DNA from 3 places in the Halalkalibaculum sp. DA3122 genome. Region 1 is predicted to be linked to each of the others. Evidence: riboswitches for the same ligand, from Rfam matches in the RefSeq annotation. Region 1 holds a riboswitch; each other region holds the start of a gene.
What was found. A riboswitch is a leader RNA that binds a small molecule or an ion and turns the genes downstream of it on or off. The one in region 1 is predicted to bind cobalamin.
Positions count from the first base shown of each region.

Region 2: linked by a shared signal. The riboswitch ahead of ACG2F4_RS17175 (hypothetical protein) and the one ahead of ACG2F4_RS10395 (TonB-dependent receptor plug domain-containing protein) in region 1 are both predicted to bind cobalamin.
Region 3: linked by a shared signal. The riboswitch ahead of ACG2F4_RS11800 (ABC transporter substrate-binding protein) and the one ahead of ACG2F4_RS10395 (TonB-dependent receptor plug domain-containing protein) in region 1 are both predicted to bind cobalamin.

Region 1 is NZ_JBINJF010000013.1:31,312-36,811, reverse strand. Features, by position in the region: gene trkA (Trk system potassium transporter TrkA) at 1-785, opposite strand, end outside; cobalamin riboswitch at 1,381-1,633, shown strand; gene ACG2F4_RS10395 (TonB-dependent receptor plug domain-containing protein) at 1,759-3,936, shown strand; gene ACG2F4_RS10390 (vitamin B12-dependent ribonucleotide reductase) at 4,656-5,500, shown strand, end outside.
Region 2 is NZ_JBINJF010000036.1:23,223-28,722, reverse strand. Features, by position in the region: gene ACG2F4_RS17185 (ribonucleoside-diphosphate reductase subunit alpha) at 1-462, opposite strand, end outside; gene ACG2F4_RS17180 (ribonucleotide-diphosphate reductase subunit beta) at 474-1,460, opposite strand; gene ACG2F4_RS17175 (hypothetical protein) at 1,505-1,852, opposite strand; cobalamin riboswitch at 1,990-2,182, opposite strand; gene cobA (uroporphyrinogen-III C-methyltransferase) at 2,453-3,334, opposite strand; gene nirB (nitrite reductase large subunit NirB) at 3,629-5,500, shown strand, end outside.
Region 3 is NZ_JBINJF010000016.1:82,040-87,539, reverse strand. Features, by position in the region: gene ACG2F4_RS11815 (alpha/beta hydrolase) at 1-597, opposite strand, end outside; gene ACG2F4_RS11810 (ABC transporter ATP-binding protein) at 668-1,672, opposite strand; gene ACG2F4_RS11805 (FecCD family ABC transporter permease) at 1,672-2,751, opposite strand; gene ACG2F4_RS11800 (ABC transporter substrate-binding protein) at 2,751-3,938, opposite strand; cobalamin riboswitch at 3,963-4,179, opposite strand; gene ACG2F4_RS11795 (amidase) at 4,577-5,500, shown strand, end outside.

The DNA.
Region 1 (5,500 bases):
TCAATGAGCTTGATCGTCCAGCTTTTTTCCTGGTCGCAGAGCAGCCGGGCCACCATCTCACCCACCGGCGTTCCCCCGGCAATCATAATAGTACTAATTTCGGTCTCAATTTTGCCGGTTGTTTTTACTACCTCGGGGATAGACTCCGTCTGAGCCAGTACAAAAACCTGGTCAAGAGCCTGCAGGCGGACTGTTCCGCTCGGGATAATGGTAAGGCCCCGACGGGCAATTGCGACTACCCGGAAGGTGATATCAGGGAACATCCGGGCGTATTCACTGACTGTTTTTCCCACAAGCTGGGAGTTTTTTTCCAGCCGCAGCCCGATAATCTGCATCTTGTTGTCGGCGAGATTGATCACATCGGTGGCGGTAGAGCGTTTGATGAGCTGGACAATCTCCTGGGCGGCGCTAAGTTCAGGATGAATCATCACATCGATTCCCAGGTCGGTGGGCTTCAGCGGGGAGTTGGGCCGGGACAGTTCGTCATTGCGGATCCGGGCAATTACCATGTTGGTGCCAAGGCGTTTGCTGAGCATGGAGGCGATCATGTTCACCTCGTCGATACTGGTCACCGCAATGGTAATATCCGCATCCTTGACGCCGGCATCGACAAGATCTTTGGCAGAGGTGGCGTTCCCCTCGTGGCAAAGCACATCGAGGTTTTCGGTCACCTTGTCCAGGGCGTTCTTGTTACGATCGAGAACAATGACATCATGCTTCTCCTTGGAGAGCAAGCTTGCAAGGTCATACCCGATTTCCCCGGCACCGATGATTACAATCTTCAAAAGAGGATAAGTTGGTCAGCGTTGATTCAGATTCAGATAATGATGATCTGTACTTCATCCATTACCATGGGTTCAAAACATGAATCAAGTATAAAGAATTTTCGGCTGTAACTAAATATTGGATATAGATTCGGAATATCAGCGCAGGATGTGATGAATCGATGGCTGTTCATGCAGTTGTCAGATTTCATCTAAATGTTACCGCTATATCGCGTTAGCCTGCTTTTCTCACCAGGAAATTGGTTCGTGTGCAAGGCGATTTCCAACTTCAACGCAGCAGGCGGGACTATTTCGTAGCCTGCTACACACTGTGAAATTTATTCCAGCCTTAGAATTAAGGTAACTTGCTTCCTGTCAAGGCATTACACGAATTCAGACTTTATTATTGTGAGAAATACAGGCTAGAAATAGAGGTCCCTGAATTGCCCGGCAGTCGCCTTTCTGTATCGTTCAGGACATCAGCTGCAGTTCTTTAGATCCATTCATTTTTTTAAAAGATATAGCTTTTCAAGTGTTCGCTTGATGTAGTCGGTAGCTGCATCCTTTTAGGTAGAATGGTATCAACATTTCTTTTGATTTATACGATGGAGCCTGTATCTTTTGCGAGTGTATTGGTTCCCTGCTTCCGTTTTGTGAAGTGGGATTAAAAGGGAATCCGGTGTTTCCCCATGTCAACTGGTGGAAGAGTCCGGAGCATTCCCCGATGCTGTAATTCCCAGCCCTGCTTGCAGGGTTTAGGATCATTCGTTGATAACCACTGTCCGTTTTTTTTGCAAAAGGGAAAACGGGCGGGAAGGGGCGAATGATCGGGATAAGCCAGAAGACCTGCCAGTGCATCTGCATTCGTAGCTTTCGGGAGAAAAGCGAAGAATAAATATTCGGTGCGCTATACCGGTATTTATGCCCTTCTGGACTTCCCAAAGGTGCGAATGATGTATTTAATCATCATTTGTAACCTAAATATAGTTTAATCATGCAATTCTCATTTCAACGCAACGCAGGGCTTGCGGTCCTGTTGTTCCTGTTCGCGGTACCTTTTTCAGTTTTTTCCCAAATCGATACCACCGGGACTTATCAGCTGGATGAAATTATTATCAGCGCCAACCGGTGGGCGGAATCTCCCCAGGGCGTGGGCCGTAATGTGACAGTCATCACCAGCCGGGAGCTCCGCAACGCAAACGTTTACAGCGTGGGAGAGCTGCTGGCGGAGCAGCAAAGCATGCACCTGGTGGGCATCGGCCAAACACCGGGTTCCCTGCAAAATGTGTTCCTGCGCAATGCCAACAGCAGCCACTCGGTGGTTATGATTGACGGCGTGCGTATCAGCGACCCCTCAACCGCTTCCAACAGTATCGATCTGTCCGAGCTTTCGCTGGCCCGCGTGCAGCGGATTGAGATCGTCCGCGGTTCTCACAGCACCTTGTATGGCTCGGCGGCCATCGGCGGGGTTATCAATATCATTACCCGCGGGCAGGAGTCGCCCGGCGTTAGTGGAAATATCAGCACGCGTCACGGCACTTTTGGAAGCAAAACCTACTCCACCGGCAATCAGCTGGACCTGAACTATTCGTCCCGGGGTGGGTTTTATGCGGATTTTGGCATTGCCCAGGGACTCACCAACGGGCTGGATGCAACGATCGACACCGTCCAGAATCCGCCGGACTTTAATCCCCGGGATCGAGACGATTTTAATAAGCTGGACCTGTCTGGAAAGCTGGGGTACAGGACTGAGACCTACGGGGTGTTTGCCTCCTACCGGCGTGCGGATCAGACCAGCGACATTGACCAGGGCGCCTTCAGCGATGCCCGCGACGCCCAGACCGATTTTCAGCGTGATTTTTACACCTATGGCGGCTCACTGGAGCTTTCGAACAATATTGAACTGCAGTACAATGGGGCCTATTCGGACTTGGCCCGCGATGTGGTCAACGATTCTTCCATAACAGATGAGGCCGGAAATTACGACGGCAGCTATACCGAGACCAATGCAGAGGGTACGCTCTGGGAAAACGAGCTGACCGCCGGTTTTCAGACCAGTGGCGTCTCGGGGATCGTGGGAATCGGCAATACCCAGCAGACCATGAGCACGCGAAATTATACCTACCTGAGTTCTTTTAACTTTGAATCTGAAACCGACCTGGATTCTCTCGATCTGAAAGAGACAGTTAACCACGTGTTTGTTCACACAGAATTAGGCGGTAAATTGATCGGTGAGGTCCTGGAGCCGTTTAGCCTGGGACTGGGCAGCCGGTTGGTGAACCACAACGAGTTTGGCAGTCATTTTACATTTGAGATCAATCCCAAGGTGCAGCTTTCGCCCTCTGCGCTGGTGTATGGTGCGCTAACCTCCGGGTTTAATGCCCCGTCGCTCTATCAGCTGTACTCCCCGGCCACCTCGACCGGCTATGTTACCAATCGTGGCAACAACACACTGGAGCCGGAGACCTCCATCTCGTACGAACTGGGATGGAAGCAGACGATCAGTTCGGCCGTGCAGATCAACCTGTCGCTGTTTCGCACCAACGTAGATAATGTGATTGAATACGTTTATTTGTGGAATGGGGATAAGGCCGTTGAGAATCTCGGCTCGATGGACTACCGGGGTGACACGTACATGAACGCTTCTGCACAGACCGTCAATGGGGTTGAGCTGGGTGTGGAAACGCGCCTCGGCAGCAGTGTGGCGCTGGGTGGCAACCTGGCCTACACGCATTCTACGCTGGAATTTAGTCCCGCCAACCTTGACGGGGAGTACACCGATGGCAGCCACGTTCAGATCTATGAAAGCGGGGAGTTCGTGACCTCAGAGAAAGAGATTGGATCACTGACCCGACGCCCGAGCATTACGGCAAATATTAATGCCACCTGGCAGGCGACTGACAAGCTGAGCATCCGTGCAAGCAGCCGGTTTGTGGGTGAGCGGGATGATGTGTTCTACAGCTCCGCGCTCGGTCCCGGTTACTACGGCGCGCTGGATCTATCCGAGGTGGATGGCTACAATGTGTCTGATCTGAGCCTGCGCTACAACGTGTTAGAGGAGCTCTCCGTGATCGGCAAAATTGAGAATGTTTTCGATTCCGATTATACCGAAATCAACGGCTACAGAACCAGGGGACGGGGCTTTTCACTGAAGGCGCAGTATACGTTCTAACCGCTTACAACGTTATTTATGCAGCCCCCTCTTCTGACTATAACCGGAGAAGGAAGAGGGGCTCATTGACGAGGTAGGGCTTTGCTCATTGTATTTGTAACCATGCAGAAGATGTTTTTGATTTTATAATTCTGATTCCTGTCTTTTGGAGTATAGTACCTCATTTCGAGGACGGGGAGATGCATTTGGTTCCACTCATTAATAACAGGGTGGGTCCCCGGGGCTTCTCGATATTGGATCATTCCAAATATCATTAAGTCCAGACAGTTTAAAAGCTGAAATAAACTGGAATTTATTCCTGTACTGATCGATGGAAAATTCCAGGCCTTCAGCGGTTTTTATTCCATTTTCAGCATCAATTGTTGAAATGTGGATAACTCCCGTGAGCTAATTGGAGAACAGCTTTCAGAAACTTAAATCGGCCGTCAAGTTCTTCAAACAGGTTATTTTGTTTTTTCAGTATCCAAAATCAAACGGAAAAAAAGATCTGGGGTGGAGCCAAAAGTTCAGTGAAATTGCTGGATATTAACAGGGGTGAACAGATGCCCCAATTGAATTGTTGATAACTTCCCGCTTTTGTGGAAAAGTATTTGGTCATTTTGCTTGTCCCCTCGGTCGTTGATTTATATTATTATCAAGAATTGCGTCAGTAACTATATCCCATTTCAGCTCAAAATATCTACTCTCTCTCAAATAAAAAGTATACACTAGGAGACACTATGAAATTTACTCGGTTTTACACCCAGGACAACTGGGACTCCCCATTTGGAGACCTTACGTTTGTGTCCCGAAAGTCGGAGATAAAGAACCCCGACGGATCGGTAGTATTCAATATGGACGAAGTAATCGTACCAAAGCCCTGGTCGCAGGTATCAACGGATATCATTGCCCAGAAATACTTCCGTAAAGCAGGCGTGCCGGCTGAAGTCAAGAAGGTTGCTGAAAAAGGCGTACCAGAGTGGCTGCAGCGGTCCAAGCCGGATGAGAAGGCGATGAAGGATCTCGATGAAGATGAGAGATACGGCAGCGAGCACGACAGCCGACAGGTATTTCACCGCCTTGCCGGCTGCTGGACCTACTGGGGCTGGAAGCATGATTACTTTGACTCTGAGGAAGACGCAAAAATCTTCTACGAAGAGCTCTGCTACATGCTGGCTCACCAGATGGCCGCCCCGAACAGTCCGCAGTGGTTTAACACCGGCCTGCACTGGGCGTACGGAATCAACGGGCCGGCGCAGGGACACTACTATGTAGATGGCAAAACCGGGGAGCTGAAACAGTCGGAGGATGCCTATACCCACCCGCAACCGCATGCCTGCTTTATCCAAAGCATCGATGACAACCTGGTGAACGAGGGTGGAATCATGGATCTTTGGGTGCGCGAGGCACGGTTGTTTAAATACGGATCCGGAACCGGGTCGAACTTTTCGGCTATCCGCGGAGAGGGAGAACCGCTGAGCGGGGGAGGCAGATCATCCGGACTGATGAGTTTTCTCAAAATCGGCGACAAGGCGGCCGGCGCAATTAAGTCCGGTGGCACGACCCGGCGTGCAGCCAAGATGGT
Region 2 (5,500 bases), on a different contig from region 1:
ATTTTTCATCAGATAGCGATCTTTCAGCGTAGTCAGCCCAAAGTAGCCCAGCAGTCCGTCGCGGTCGAAATTGAGACTGTCGGCCAGCAGGTCGAAGTCAAACTCTTTAAGCCGTTCATCCAGCAGGCTTTGGTCAAAGGCCTGTTCCAAGTACTCTTTGAATCCATCCAGCCGGCGGTCAATATCCTTGTTGATGATCTTCAGCAGCTGGCGCGTGGCCAGCGTATCGTAGACCGGGTGCTTGGGGATGAGCTGCTCGATGGCCTTGAGCACCAGCCGGTCGAGCTCTTCGGTGGTGACCCGCTCGGGGACTTTCAGGTCAAGCTCTTTCATGATTTTGAAGACGAGCTCATAATCATCCTCGACTTTTAGTCTCTGGATGATTTCGAATATCGCGTTGATTATTTTTTGGGTGCGGAAAGGCTGTTCCGTGCCGTCGCGCTTTATGACTGTACGTTTCATAGTTGAATGTTTTAGTAATTAGTGTATTCGGTAGATGAGACTTCGAAAAAGTTGATCAGCTTTTTTACGTCTTCTTTCTGCAGGAATCGCAGTGGATTTTCATTGATATGAAACTCCTGCCGAAAGCCGAGCTCCTGCAATCGCCGGTCAGTGATATATTTCAGGTACCGCTCCATCTCTCCGGATGAAATGCCCAGGATCGTCCGGTCGCCAAATCGATGTTTGACATACTCAATTTCCAGGGAGGTTCCCTCCAGGATGACATTCCGGATATCCTGCACGTACTCGGTATCCTTCACAATTTCCGGATTTTCTTCCAGCATAATCAGGATAGCTTCGATGCCGTTTTGCAGGTGCAGCGATTCATCGATCAGTACCAGTTCCACCCCGGAAACCACGTTTTTCATCTTGGCCATATCCTTGAGCGCAAAGAAATGGGCGAATGAGGAGTAAAAGAAAATCCCTTCTAAGATGATGTTATTTAGCAGAATGGCCCGAAGTACCTTTTTTTGTCCCTCGAGTGTTTCGGGATTAATTTTTCCGTGACTTATTTTATCGATCTCATCGACAATAAGATTTTGCTTTTTCCGCAATATCGGATCGTCGAAGGCCACATCGTACATCTTCTCGCGGTCCAGTCCGAAGGACTGCAGTACAATCTCAAAGAAGTCGCTGTGGATATTCTCCATAAACAGCTGGGTGCTGAAGCTCATCTTTGCGTGTGGATCGGTGAGCAAAGGGAAAAAGGAATTGACCAGCACGTTTTGCACCAGCAGCTCCGACGAGCAGAAATAGCCCACAGCCGTATCAAAAAGCTCTTTTTCATCGTGGGTCAGCGTGTGATAGTCGAGGGCATCCTGCTGGATGTTCAGCTCTTCGGGAAACCAGACCACCTTTTTCTGTTTTTCGTACAACTCTTTAAAGATGGGATACGAGGGATCCTCGCTCAGTTTGATATTTTCGCGTACAGACGTACGCCCAATCAGTTTATTATTCATACTTGTGATTTTTGAATTCCTGGTTTTCATGATAGAACTATTGCTTAGCAGGAAATTACTTGCGTATTATCCTGTAATCCTCGCGCCATGGCAAAGCTGGTATCGATGGGATAGCTGTAAATTTTGTCATTTTCTTTCTCATACAGATCACGATCTGGTATGGCGCCGACCAACAGGGCCATATCCAGCACCTGATCGTAGAGCGAAAAATCATTTGAAGGTACCAGGTCGATTCCCGCATCTTTCTGGGTGGTCCAGTGCATCACCTTGAAGATCGAAATTGATTCATTCAGTCTGGCTTTGCCGGTCTCTCCCTTCCAATACGGTTCTATTACTTTCTTCAGGTCTCTGTTGATACCTATCCGCGGGTATCCAAGATTGTGGGTAATCATAGCAATTCGTTTTAGCTTGCAATTCTGAGGTGGGATGCAAAACGTTGAAGGGCAGGAGTTCACGGAGCTGGTGAGATCAGTAAAAACAGTCGGGTATTCCATACCTGCCTTTCAACAACGCCTTAACTCCCGAAGGCCTCGTTTACTGATTTAAAGGCAGGTCTCCTGACTTACCGACAATTTCTTCGAACCTTCCCGCCTCGTTTGGGGCTGAGACAGTGGTTAAATCAAAGAATATTCCGGATTACAGTTGCGGGTACAGCTCCAGCATTTCACTGGATTCCCTTTTCACCCCGACAGAATCGGGGCACCTTCAAACCTGTATTCAAGAAAAGAGCTGCCGCTCTCATTGTCAACGAATACTTTTCCACAAAAAAGTCGAGTTGTTAACAATTCGGCTTTCTTATTGAGCTCCTGGGGATAGACTATCTCTAAATTACGGTAAACTGCATATTCCTGTAGAATCATCCGGAAGATGAAACGTGTTCAACCTGCGAAGCTATTGTTGCTGAACTTTGCCGGCGAGTACGTTTATTGATAGGTTGGCGGGCAATTTCCACCAGCGTCTTGCGCATGAGCCCTATTTCGGTGAAATGCAGGTTAGAAGTTTAGGGCAGAGATTCCTACTCTCATATATTCTGTTATCTCCCTGTAGCTGCTGTTAAAAGCACTAAATACGATATCCTGTTTTCCTCGCCACTTCTTTTGTGAATTGCAAAAATCGGGATGTAGCCGCACAACGTCTCCAATTATGATCAAGACAGGGTTTGTCAATTCATTTTTGCGTACCTCATCCACAATCGTATCCACCGTGCCCAGGGCGATCTTCTCCCCCGGCAGCGAGCCTTTCTGGATGACCGCAACAGGCGTATCCGCACCGCCGTGATTGCGAAAAATCTGCGTAATTTCGGGGAGCTTCCGCATCCCCATCAGGATGGCGACGGTGGCCGAAGACCGGGCGGCCAGCTTCACATCTTTCGAAACCGTACCGTTGCGCGTCACGCCGGTGGTCACCCAAAAACTTTCGTTAACACCGCGCTTGGTTAGCGGTATGCCCTGCAGCTCCCCAACAGACGTACAGCTGGAAATACCGGGCACAATTTCCACCGGGATGTCGTGATCCCGCGCATGGCAAAGCTCCTCGTGCCCGCGACCAAAAATGAACGGGTCACCGCCCTTCAGCCGCACCACGCACTTGCCCTCGTTCGCCTTTCGGACAATAAGATCGTTCGTGCTCTCCTGGCTGTTCTGCGATGAGCCCGCCTTTTTCCCCACGTAAATTTTCTCAGCGCGGGGTGGTGCATAATCCAGTAGATCGGGATGGGAGAGCGTGTCATACAGCACCACATCGGCCCGGGCCAGGGCTTTAGCCCCCTTGATGCTTATCAGATCGGGATCGCCGGGGCCGGCCCCCACCAGTATGAGCTTGCCACCCCCGGCCGGTATATCAGGTTGAGTTTCTGTGGATTTAGTCAATGGCATAAGCAAAGTAGCAGAATAAAAGTACAAATATTTAAAATTACGGCTTTATGGAAATTTTGCCTATTTAATTTAATAAAATTATTCACTTTGACTAAAGTATAAATATATAAAATGAAAATTAACTCTATTTTTTAGTTTGAAAGTTTTATTAATTGATGTTAACATGCGAGCTGAAATTCAATACTTGCATAAATTAGTAAGGTTTTATTGAATTTTAAACTAAAAATATTAAGAATTTCGTCTTGACATTCTGCGCATGCAGCAGGTGTGGACCATAAAACTCAATCACTCGTTATGTCACCAGCTAAATCTCCCGAACCGGAACACATTGTCGTTGTTGGAAATGGGATGGTGGGCTACAAGTTTTGTGAAAAGCTCATCAACAAGGAAACGAGCACCAATTTTAAGATTACCATTTTTGGCGAGGAGCCCCGCCCGGCATACGACCGCGTACAGCTGAGCTCCTACTTTGCCGATGCGGACGAGGAGGACCTGCAGATGGCCCCGCGCTCCTGGTACGAGGAGCAGGGCATTACCCTGTTTACCGGAGAGCTCGTGGTGGATCTGGATCGCAAATCCAAGACCGTAACCTCCCAGAAAGGGCGCACGGTTTCCTACGACAAGCTGATCCTGGCCACCGGCTCCAGCGCGTTTGTGCCTCCCATCGACGGTACCGACAAGAAGGGCGTATTTGTGTATCGCACGCTTGAGGATCTGGATGCCATCACGGACTATGCCCGGGGCGCCGGCAAGGCGGCGGTAATTGGCGGCGGACTGCTCGGGCTGGAGGCGGCCAAGTCGGCCATGGACCTCGGGCTGGAGACCAGCGTCATCGAATTTGCCCCGCGCCTGATGCCGAAACAGCTGGATGAGATCGGCGCTCATGCATTAAAGACGGCGCTTGAAGAGCTGGACCTGGAAATTCTGCTGAACAAGAACACTACGCTCATCGGCGGCAATGGCACGCCCGAATACCTCGACTTTGAAGATGACGATCGCCTGGAGGCAGACATGGTGATCATCTCCGCCGGAATTCGTCCGCGCGATGAACTGGCCCGCAAAGCTGACCTGGAAGTTGGCAAGCGCGGCGGCATCATCGTGGATGACAAGATGAAAACCAGTGATCCCGATATTTATGCGATCGGGGAATCCGCCCTGCACCGCGGCATGATCTACGGCCTGGTGGCCCCCGGCTACGAGATGGCCGACGTGGTGGCGGAAAACCTGACCGGCGGCGATGAAGAGTTTACCGAATTCGATATGTCCACCAAGCTAAAGCTCGTGGGCGTGGATGTAGCCAGCTTTGGCGATGCGTTCGGGGAGTCGGAAGAGAACAGCAAGAAAGTGATTATCGACAACAAGGCTAAGGGCGTGTATAAGCGTATCAATGTCTCTGAGGATGGCGATCGCCTGCTGGGCGGTATGCTCGTCGGCGATGCGGATGATTACAACATGCTGCTGCAGATCGCCCAGAATGGCTTCTCGCTGCCACCCGATCCCGTGGACCTGATTATCGGCAAGCGCGACGAGGAGTCCGGCGCCGGCCAAAAAGTGTATGATTTTCCCGATGACTCGATCATCTGCTCCTGCGAGAGCGTGACCAAGGGCGAGATCTGCGAGCTCATTGAGGAAGAAGGCAAAGAGGATATCGACAGCATTAAAAAATGCACCAAGGCGGGTACCGGCTGCAGCGGCTGCGTACCGATACTCGATGACCTGCTGACCCAGTCGATGGAGGCCCGCGGCAAAGAAGTACGCAAGGTAATCTGCGAGCATTTCGATTACACCCGCCAGGAGCTCTTCGACATCATCAAAGTCAAAGAACTGCACACCTACGATGAGCTGCTGGATGAGGTGGGCGAAGGCAACGGCTGCGAAAAGTGCAAGCCGGTGGTCGCCTCCCTGCTGGCCAGCGCCTTCAACGAGCATGTTCTCGAAGACCGCGACACGATCCAGGATACCAACGACCGCTTCCTGGCCAACATTCAGCGCGGCGGTACCTACTCGGTAATTCCACGCGTACCCGGCGGCGAAATTACGCCGGACAAGCTGATCACCATCGGTGAGCTGGCCAAGAAATACAATCTCTACACCAAAATTACCGGCGGGCAGCGCATCAACATGATGGGCGCCCGCGTGGATCAGCTCCCCGATATTTGGGAAGAC
Region 3 (5,500 bases), on a different contig from region 1:
GCCCCACTCTCTCAACCGAGTAACGGATTTTTCCTGGGGTTCCGCCTGCACTGTGTCATCCCTGGTTCCGTGTAAAGCAAGCATATTCAGGTGCCGGTAGTGATGTTCTCGATCCTCAAACAGTTCCGTCTTCAACCGCCCCCCGATCATGACAAGTTCATTAACATGCATCCACCGGGACAGGGCAAAAAAACCGGCCAGATAGGCCCCCATGGAGTATCCGAATATGCATATGCGTGTAACCTCAATATGGTTCAGTATTTTGTCAACAACCTGTTGAACAAACTCTGAGCCAAGCTCCAGCGACTTGGCAAACTGCGCCTGTGTCCCGTCATACAGGTACCACGCGCGCCCCCAATCATCCACGGTGCGCTCTTTCGCCCTTTCGTAAATCGGGTATGGACCCTGAATAAAAAGATGGAATGCGTTGATCTTCAGCATTCCTTCAACCTGTTTCCTGAATGTGCCAATATTTTGTCCAAATCCATGCAGGTAGATGATCAGCGGCCTTGGCCCCTTCTCGCCAACTTCAATCAATTTGTAGGGAACCTCTATTTTGAATGACGCCTTTCCCGATGTCAGCACCTCTTTTTTCATTGTATTCAGCTTATGTTCAGCATTTCCACTTTGGCCAGGGTTATAGTTGTACAAAATCCTCTTGGATTACTCATCCTCCACTTCGCAGTCGCTGAATCAGGGCCTCAACTGAGGAAAGAGCAGGCGCATTGCCCACTTTCCAGATCAATTCTCCGTCTTTATTCAGGGCCCGCACCTTCCCTTCAGTATCAACTTCCTGCACGATGAAGCCCTCCCGTTCCAGGGCCCGGGTCGTCCAGTATTTTGACACCTCATCCCCACTCAGGGTAATCTGCCTTCCGCAATTTTGATGGATCTTAAATGAACCTGTTTTCCGGTCAAAATCAAAACTCTCCTGCTGGAAAACCTCTTCAAAGGACCCGTTTAGCACCAGATCCTCCGGGGTGCCGCAGCGGATATCGGTTTCCCGGTCCATAAGCCAAACCTGGTCCGATGCTTTCAGGGCAAGGTCGAGCTCGTGAGTCGACATCAGGATCGCCTTGCCGGTATCACGGGCCAGTTTTCGAAGCAGACGAATTATTTCCACCCGGTTGGGAAGGTCCAGGTGGGCGGTGGGTTCATCCAGCAATATAACCGGAGTATCCTGGGCCAGTGCCCGGGCAATCATCACCTTCTGGCGCTCTCCGTCGCTCAATTTCAGGATATCCCGCTCCACGAAGCGTTGCAATCCCGTTGCCTCGATGGCCCAGTGCACGATCTCCCGGTCCTCTTCCCTCAACTTTCCCATCATTCCGGTGTATGGAGACCGGCCGAACGCAATCAGGTTATAGACCGTCAGGTTGCCGATCCGGATTCGGTCGGTAAGAACGGTACTTACCTTTTTCGCTACCTCTTTCATTGGAAGGCTTGCGAGATCGCTCCCTTCCAGCAAGATTCTACCGTTCAGCGGACGCTGCATACGAGCCAGCGTTCGAATTAATGTTGACTTTCCCGATCCGTTTGGTCCCAAAAGCCCAACCAATTCTCCTTTTTTCAAGAAAAGATTGAGCTCCCCGGCCACCACGGCCGGTCTGTTTTTTCCTTTATAGCCGATCGACAACTTTCGGGTTGCCAGTATGTCATTTTTTACTGCCATCAGGAGAAAGAAGCTTGTAAATTCTTGCGCTGCACAATGACCCATACGACTACCGGGGAACCGACCAGCGAAGTTACGGCACTGATCGGGAGCGTTGTGCTGCTGCCGGGCACCTGGGCAATAATGTCGCAGGCCAGCATCAGTATTGCGCCCATAAGGAATGTACTGGGGATCAGCATGCGATGATCGTTTGTGCCCAGCAGGGAGCGGGTTAAATGGGGCACGGCAATTCCCACGAAACCGATGGGCCCACAAAATGCGGTGATGCTGCCTGCCAGCAAGCTGGTACTGATGATGATCCATATTCGGGATTGCTGGACGGCAATACCCATGCTCCGGGCATAGTTTTCCCCCAACAGCAGTCCATTAAGGGATTTTGAAAGCAGAAAAGCGATGCCGGTTCCAATGGTAATAATGACAAAGAGGATGGATATCTGGCTCATCGTAACGCCACCAAGACTGCCGAAGGTCCATATGAGGTAATCCTGTATCTGCTCCGGCTCGCTGAAATATTGCCAGATGCTGACCAGTGCAATAGTAATATTGGCGATCATGAGGCCGATAATCAGCAGGGTTACGTTGTCACGAATACGCACTGAAATAGCCAGTATGAGAAGCAGGACGGCAAAAGAACCCACACTTGCGGCAGCCGCGATTATCCAGCTGCCAACACTGCTGAGCTGTTGTATTGCAAAGATACTGGTGATGGTGCCTGTGGCCAGCATCACAACGGCCACCCCCAGGCTGGCTCCCGCCGTTATTCCCAGCACTGAGGGTCCCGCCAGCGGATTTCTGAACAGCGTCTGCATCAAAAGACCGCCGATTGAGAGTGCACTGCCAGCAAAAATCGCTGTCAATGCTCGGGGCAGGCGAATGTTCAATACAATCTTGGTCCACGATTCATGCGTTGCTCCCTCCCCCAGCAAGATAACGATAATCTCGTCAACCGGGATATCCACCGAGCCCAGTGCCAAGTTGACGAGAAAGAGCAGCACCACGCCCCCGGAAAGTCCTGCAAAATACCATCGGTTTGTCGTGCTTTGAGGTATCGACTCCGTATGTTTGCGTATTTCCTGCATTACTCAATTTTTTGATAATAATACAGGTGATGATCCGGCAGCAGGGATGGATGCATAATCTTAATCAGGTCGGCCAGTACAATGTGGGGACGCACCACCCCCGATTCCCAAAAATCATTCCCTCCGGTTTTACTCATCCGCCGGTTGTTGTTAAATATACGGCCGTTAGCAAACGATTTGAACTCCCTGAAACGGCTGTCATCGGCCAGGATATCCTCTTTTGTTCTTGCATTTCCCGGATTAAGCCAGATATCCGCGCGCAGCCCCGCTTCATACACCACTTCAAAATCCATTCTCAATCCCCCTGTTGAGGCCTTGTTGAACCAGGGATAATCGGCGCCGGCATCACGGAGAAACCGGGCGAAAAAACTATCTCCACCCGATACGAACCAAGCCCCTTTATAGGGCATGTTATTAATCACCAGCGGCTTCTCAGAAACATCTTCAACCTTCGCCTTGAGCTCCCGGTACCTTCTTTTCACCTTTTCAAAACGGCGATTGGCCAGGGCCTCCTTGTCAAGCAGGGCCGCCATCATTTTCACCCATTCAGCCTTTCCAAGCGGAGTATTTTCCAACCACTCCGAATTTACCAACACGTTAATGCCGGAATCCAGGAGTACCCGGAAATTGTCGTACTGCGACGCCTGCCCTCCGGAAATCATAACCAGGTCGGGATTCTGTGCAAGCGCCTGCTCTTTGTTAAGTTCGCCCCCCGGGTAGCCCTTGATATCTCCCTGCTGCAGGCCCCTGCGGATTTCTCTGTTGAATACGTAATCCGGCTGACTTACACCTTCAATTATGGAGTTGGCCCCGAGCATATCTGTTAGAGCGATGTGGGTGGTTGATGTGGCTATCATACTGCGAATCGGTATCTCGATAACCTGGGCGTCTCCTTCAAATTCGGGCAGGCTCGCCCCGCGGGGTATCAGCACGTAATGCAGGGTATCAGCCTGATCCTGGTATGGGTTCAGTATTTCGAGACGTTTGTAGCCTTCACGATAATGTATGTCAAATCCCCGTGCAAAATTGATTTCCACCTGCTCAGCAGGTTGATGGGCAACGGTGGTTACAGCAGGCTGAGGGGCTGTTTCAGGTGTATAATCCGCATCACTTTTTTTACAACTGCCCCAAAAAAGCAGGCAGATAATACCAACCAGGTGCGGTGGCAGATATGTATAATCAATCATAGGTACAGCTTTTCTCCCGAAAGCTTTTCCTTCATCAGCGTTGGCAGGTCTTCTGGCTTATCCCGATCCAGGCCTCCTTCCCATCCCAGCGTGCGGGGACAGTGGATATGTGCCTGTAACATCATCAACGGAATTCACAGCAGCGGGGACTGCTCCGGACTTCCAGCCCAATTATGGTTGGTCACCGGATTCCCTTTTCACACCCGCCAGTGGACGGGTGACCGACACTGAATCAGTATGTTAGCATTAGCGTGCTAATTATACAGGTATTCCAACTTTTAACCTAATCATTTGGCTTTTTGATTTTCAGGGAGAGGGCAAAACCTTCTGTTTTATCGGGATCGGGGCGTCCTGTCAAGCGGGAGTGCAACTCCCTGACCAACGACGAGCCGGGGATTTTGCGACCTTTTAAAAAAGCTGCAGCAGGTCAATATCTGGTTTCATTTTGTTCCTACAATCGTATTTTAGAGATCTATGCAAAACTGTTGTATTGGCCAATATCGTCAACTTCGCGAATTCGAAATCCTCATTTATGAGATATAAACTGCGGTTTCGAATCCCCTCAGGGGTTGATCTTGACCAACACTCCTGGTTTTCAAGGCCCTCTTTTACAACAAATTTTCACTACGGCTTTATTTATGGAACAACGTCTTATCTACTTGATTACCGGTATCTCCCTGGGATTTCTTCTCGCGTTCACCGCCCATTCGCTGTATCAACGCCCTATTACAAACGAGACGATAACCCATGCAGGAGAACTGATCGGCCTGACATTTACCAGCTCGGAAAAAGATTCGATGATCTCTCAGCTTGAAGGACTCAGAAAGAACTATCAAACCATCCGCGACTGGGAAATTGCAAATGAAGTTCCTCCGGCGCTTGATTTTAACCCGATCCCCAGAGGGAAAACGTTTGACCACGAACAACGTCCTGTTGAATGGGATATACCACCGGAGATCTCACTGCCTTCCGACAGTTCAGAACTCGCCTTTTATACTGTTGCAGAACTTTCTTCACTCATCAAAAACCGGAAGATATCCCCCTCTGAACTGACACGGTTCTTTCTTGATCGCCTCAAGACATACGGCGATACTCTGGAGGCTGTCGTCACATTAACGGAGGAACGTGCGCTCCGGCAGGCACGGCAACTGGATCAGGAGCTGGAAGACGGGTATTATCGCGGTCCACTGCACGGTATTCCGTACGGGTTAAAAGATCTTTTTGCTGTTAAAGGATACAAAACCACCTGGGGCGCCGAACCCTACAAAAATCAGCAAATCAGTGAGACAGCCACTGTTGTGAAAAAACTGGATGAAGCCGGTGCGGTGCTCGTAGCCAAAACCACGCTTGGTGCGCTGGCCTATGGCGACGTGTGGTTCGGGGGGATGACCCGCAATCCCTGGAATCTAAGGCAGGGATCCAGTGGGTCATCTGCTGGTTCCGCTGCGACAACTGCAGCGGGATTGGTGCCCTTTGCGCTCGGTACCGAAACCTGGGGCTCCATCGTCTCTCCCTCTACCCGAACAGGCACAACGGGCCTCAGACCCACCTATGGCCGGGTT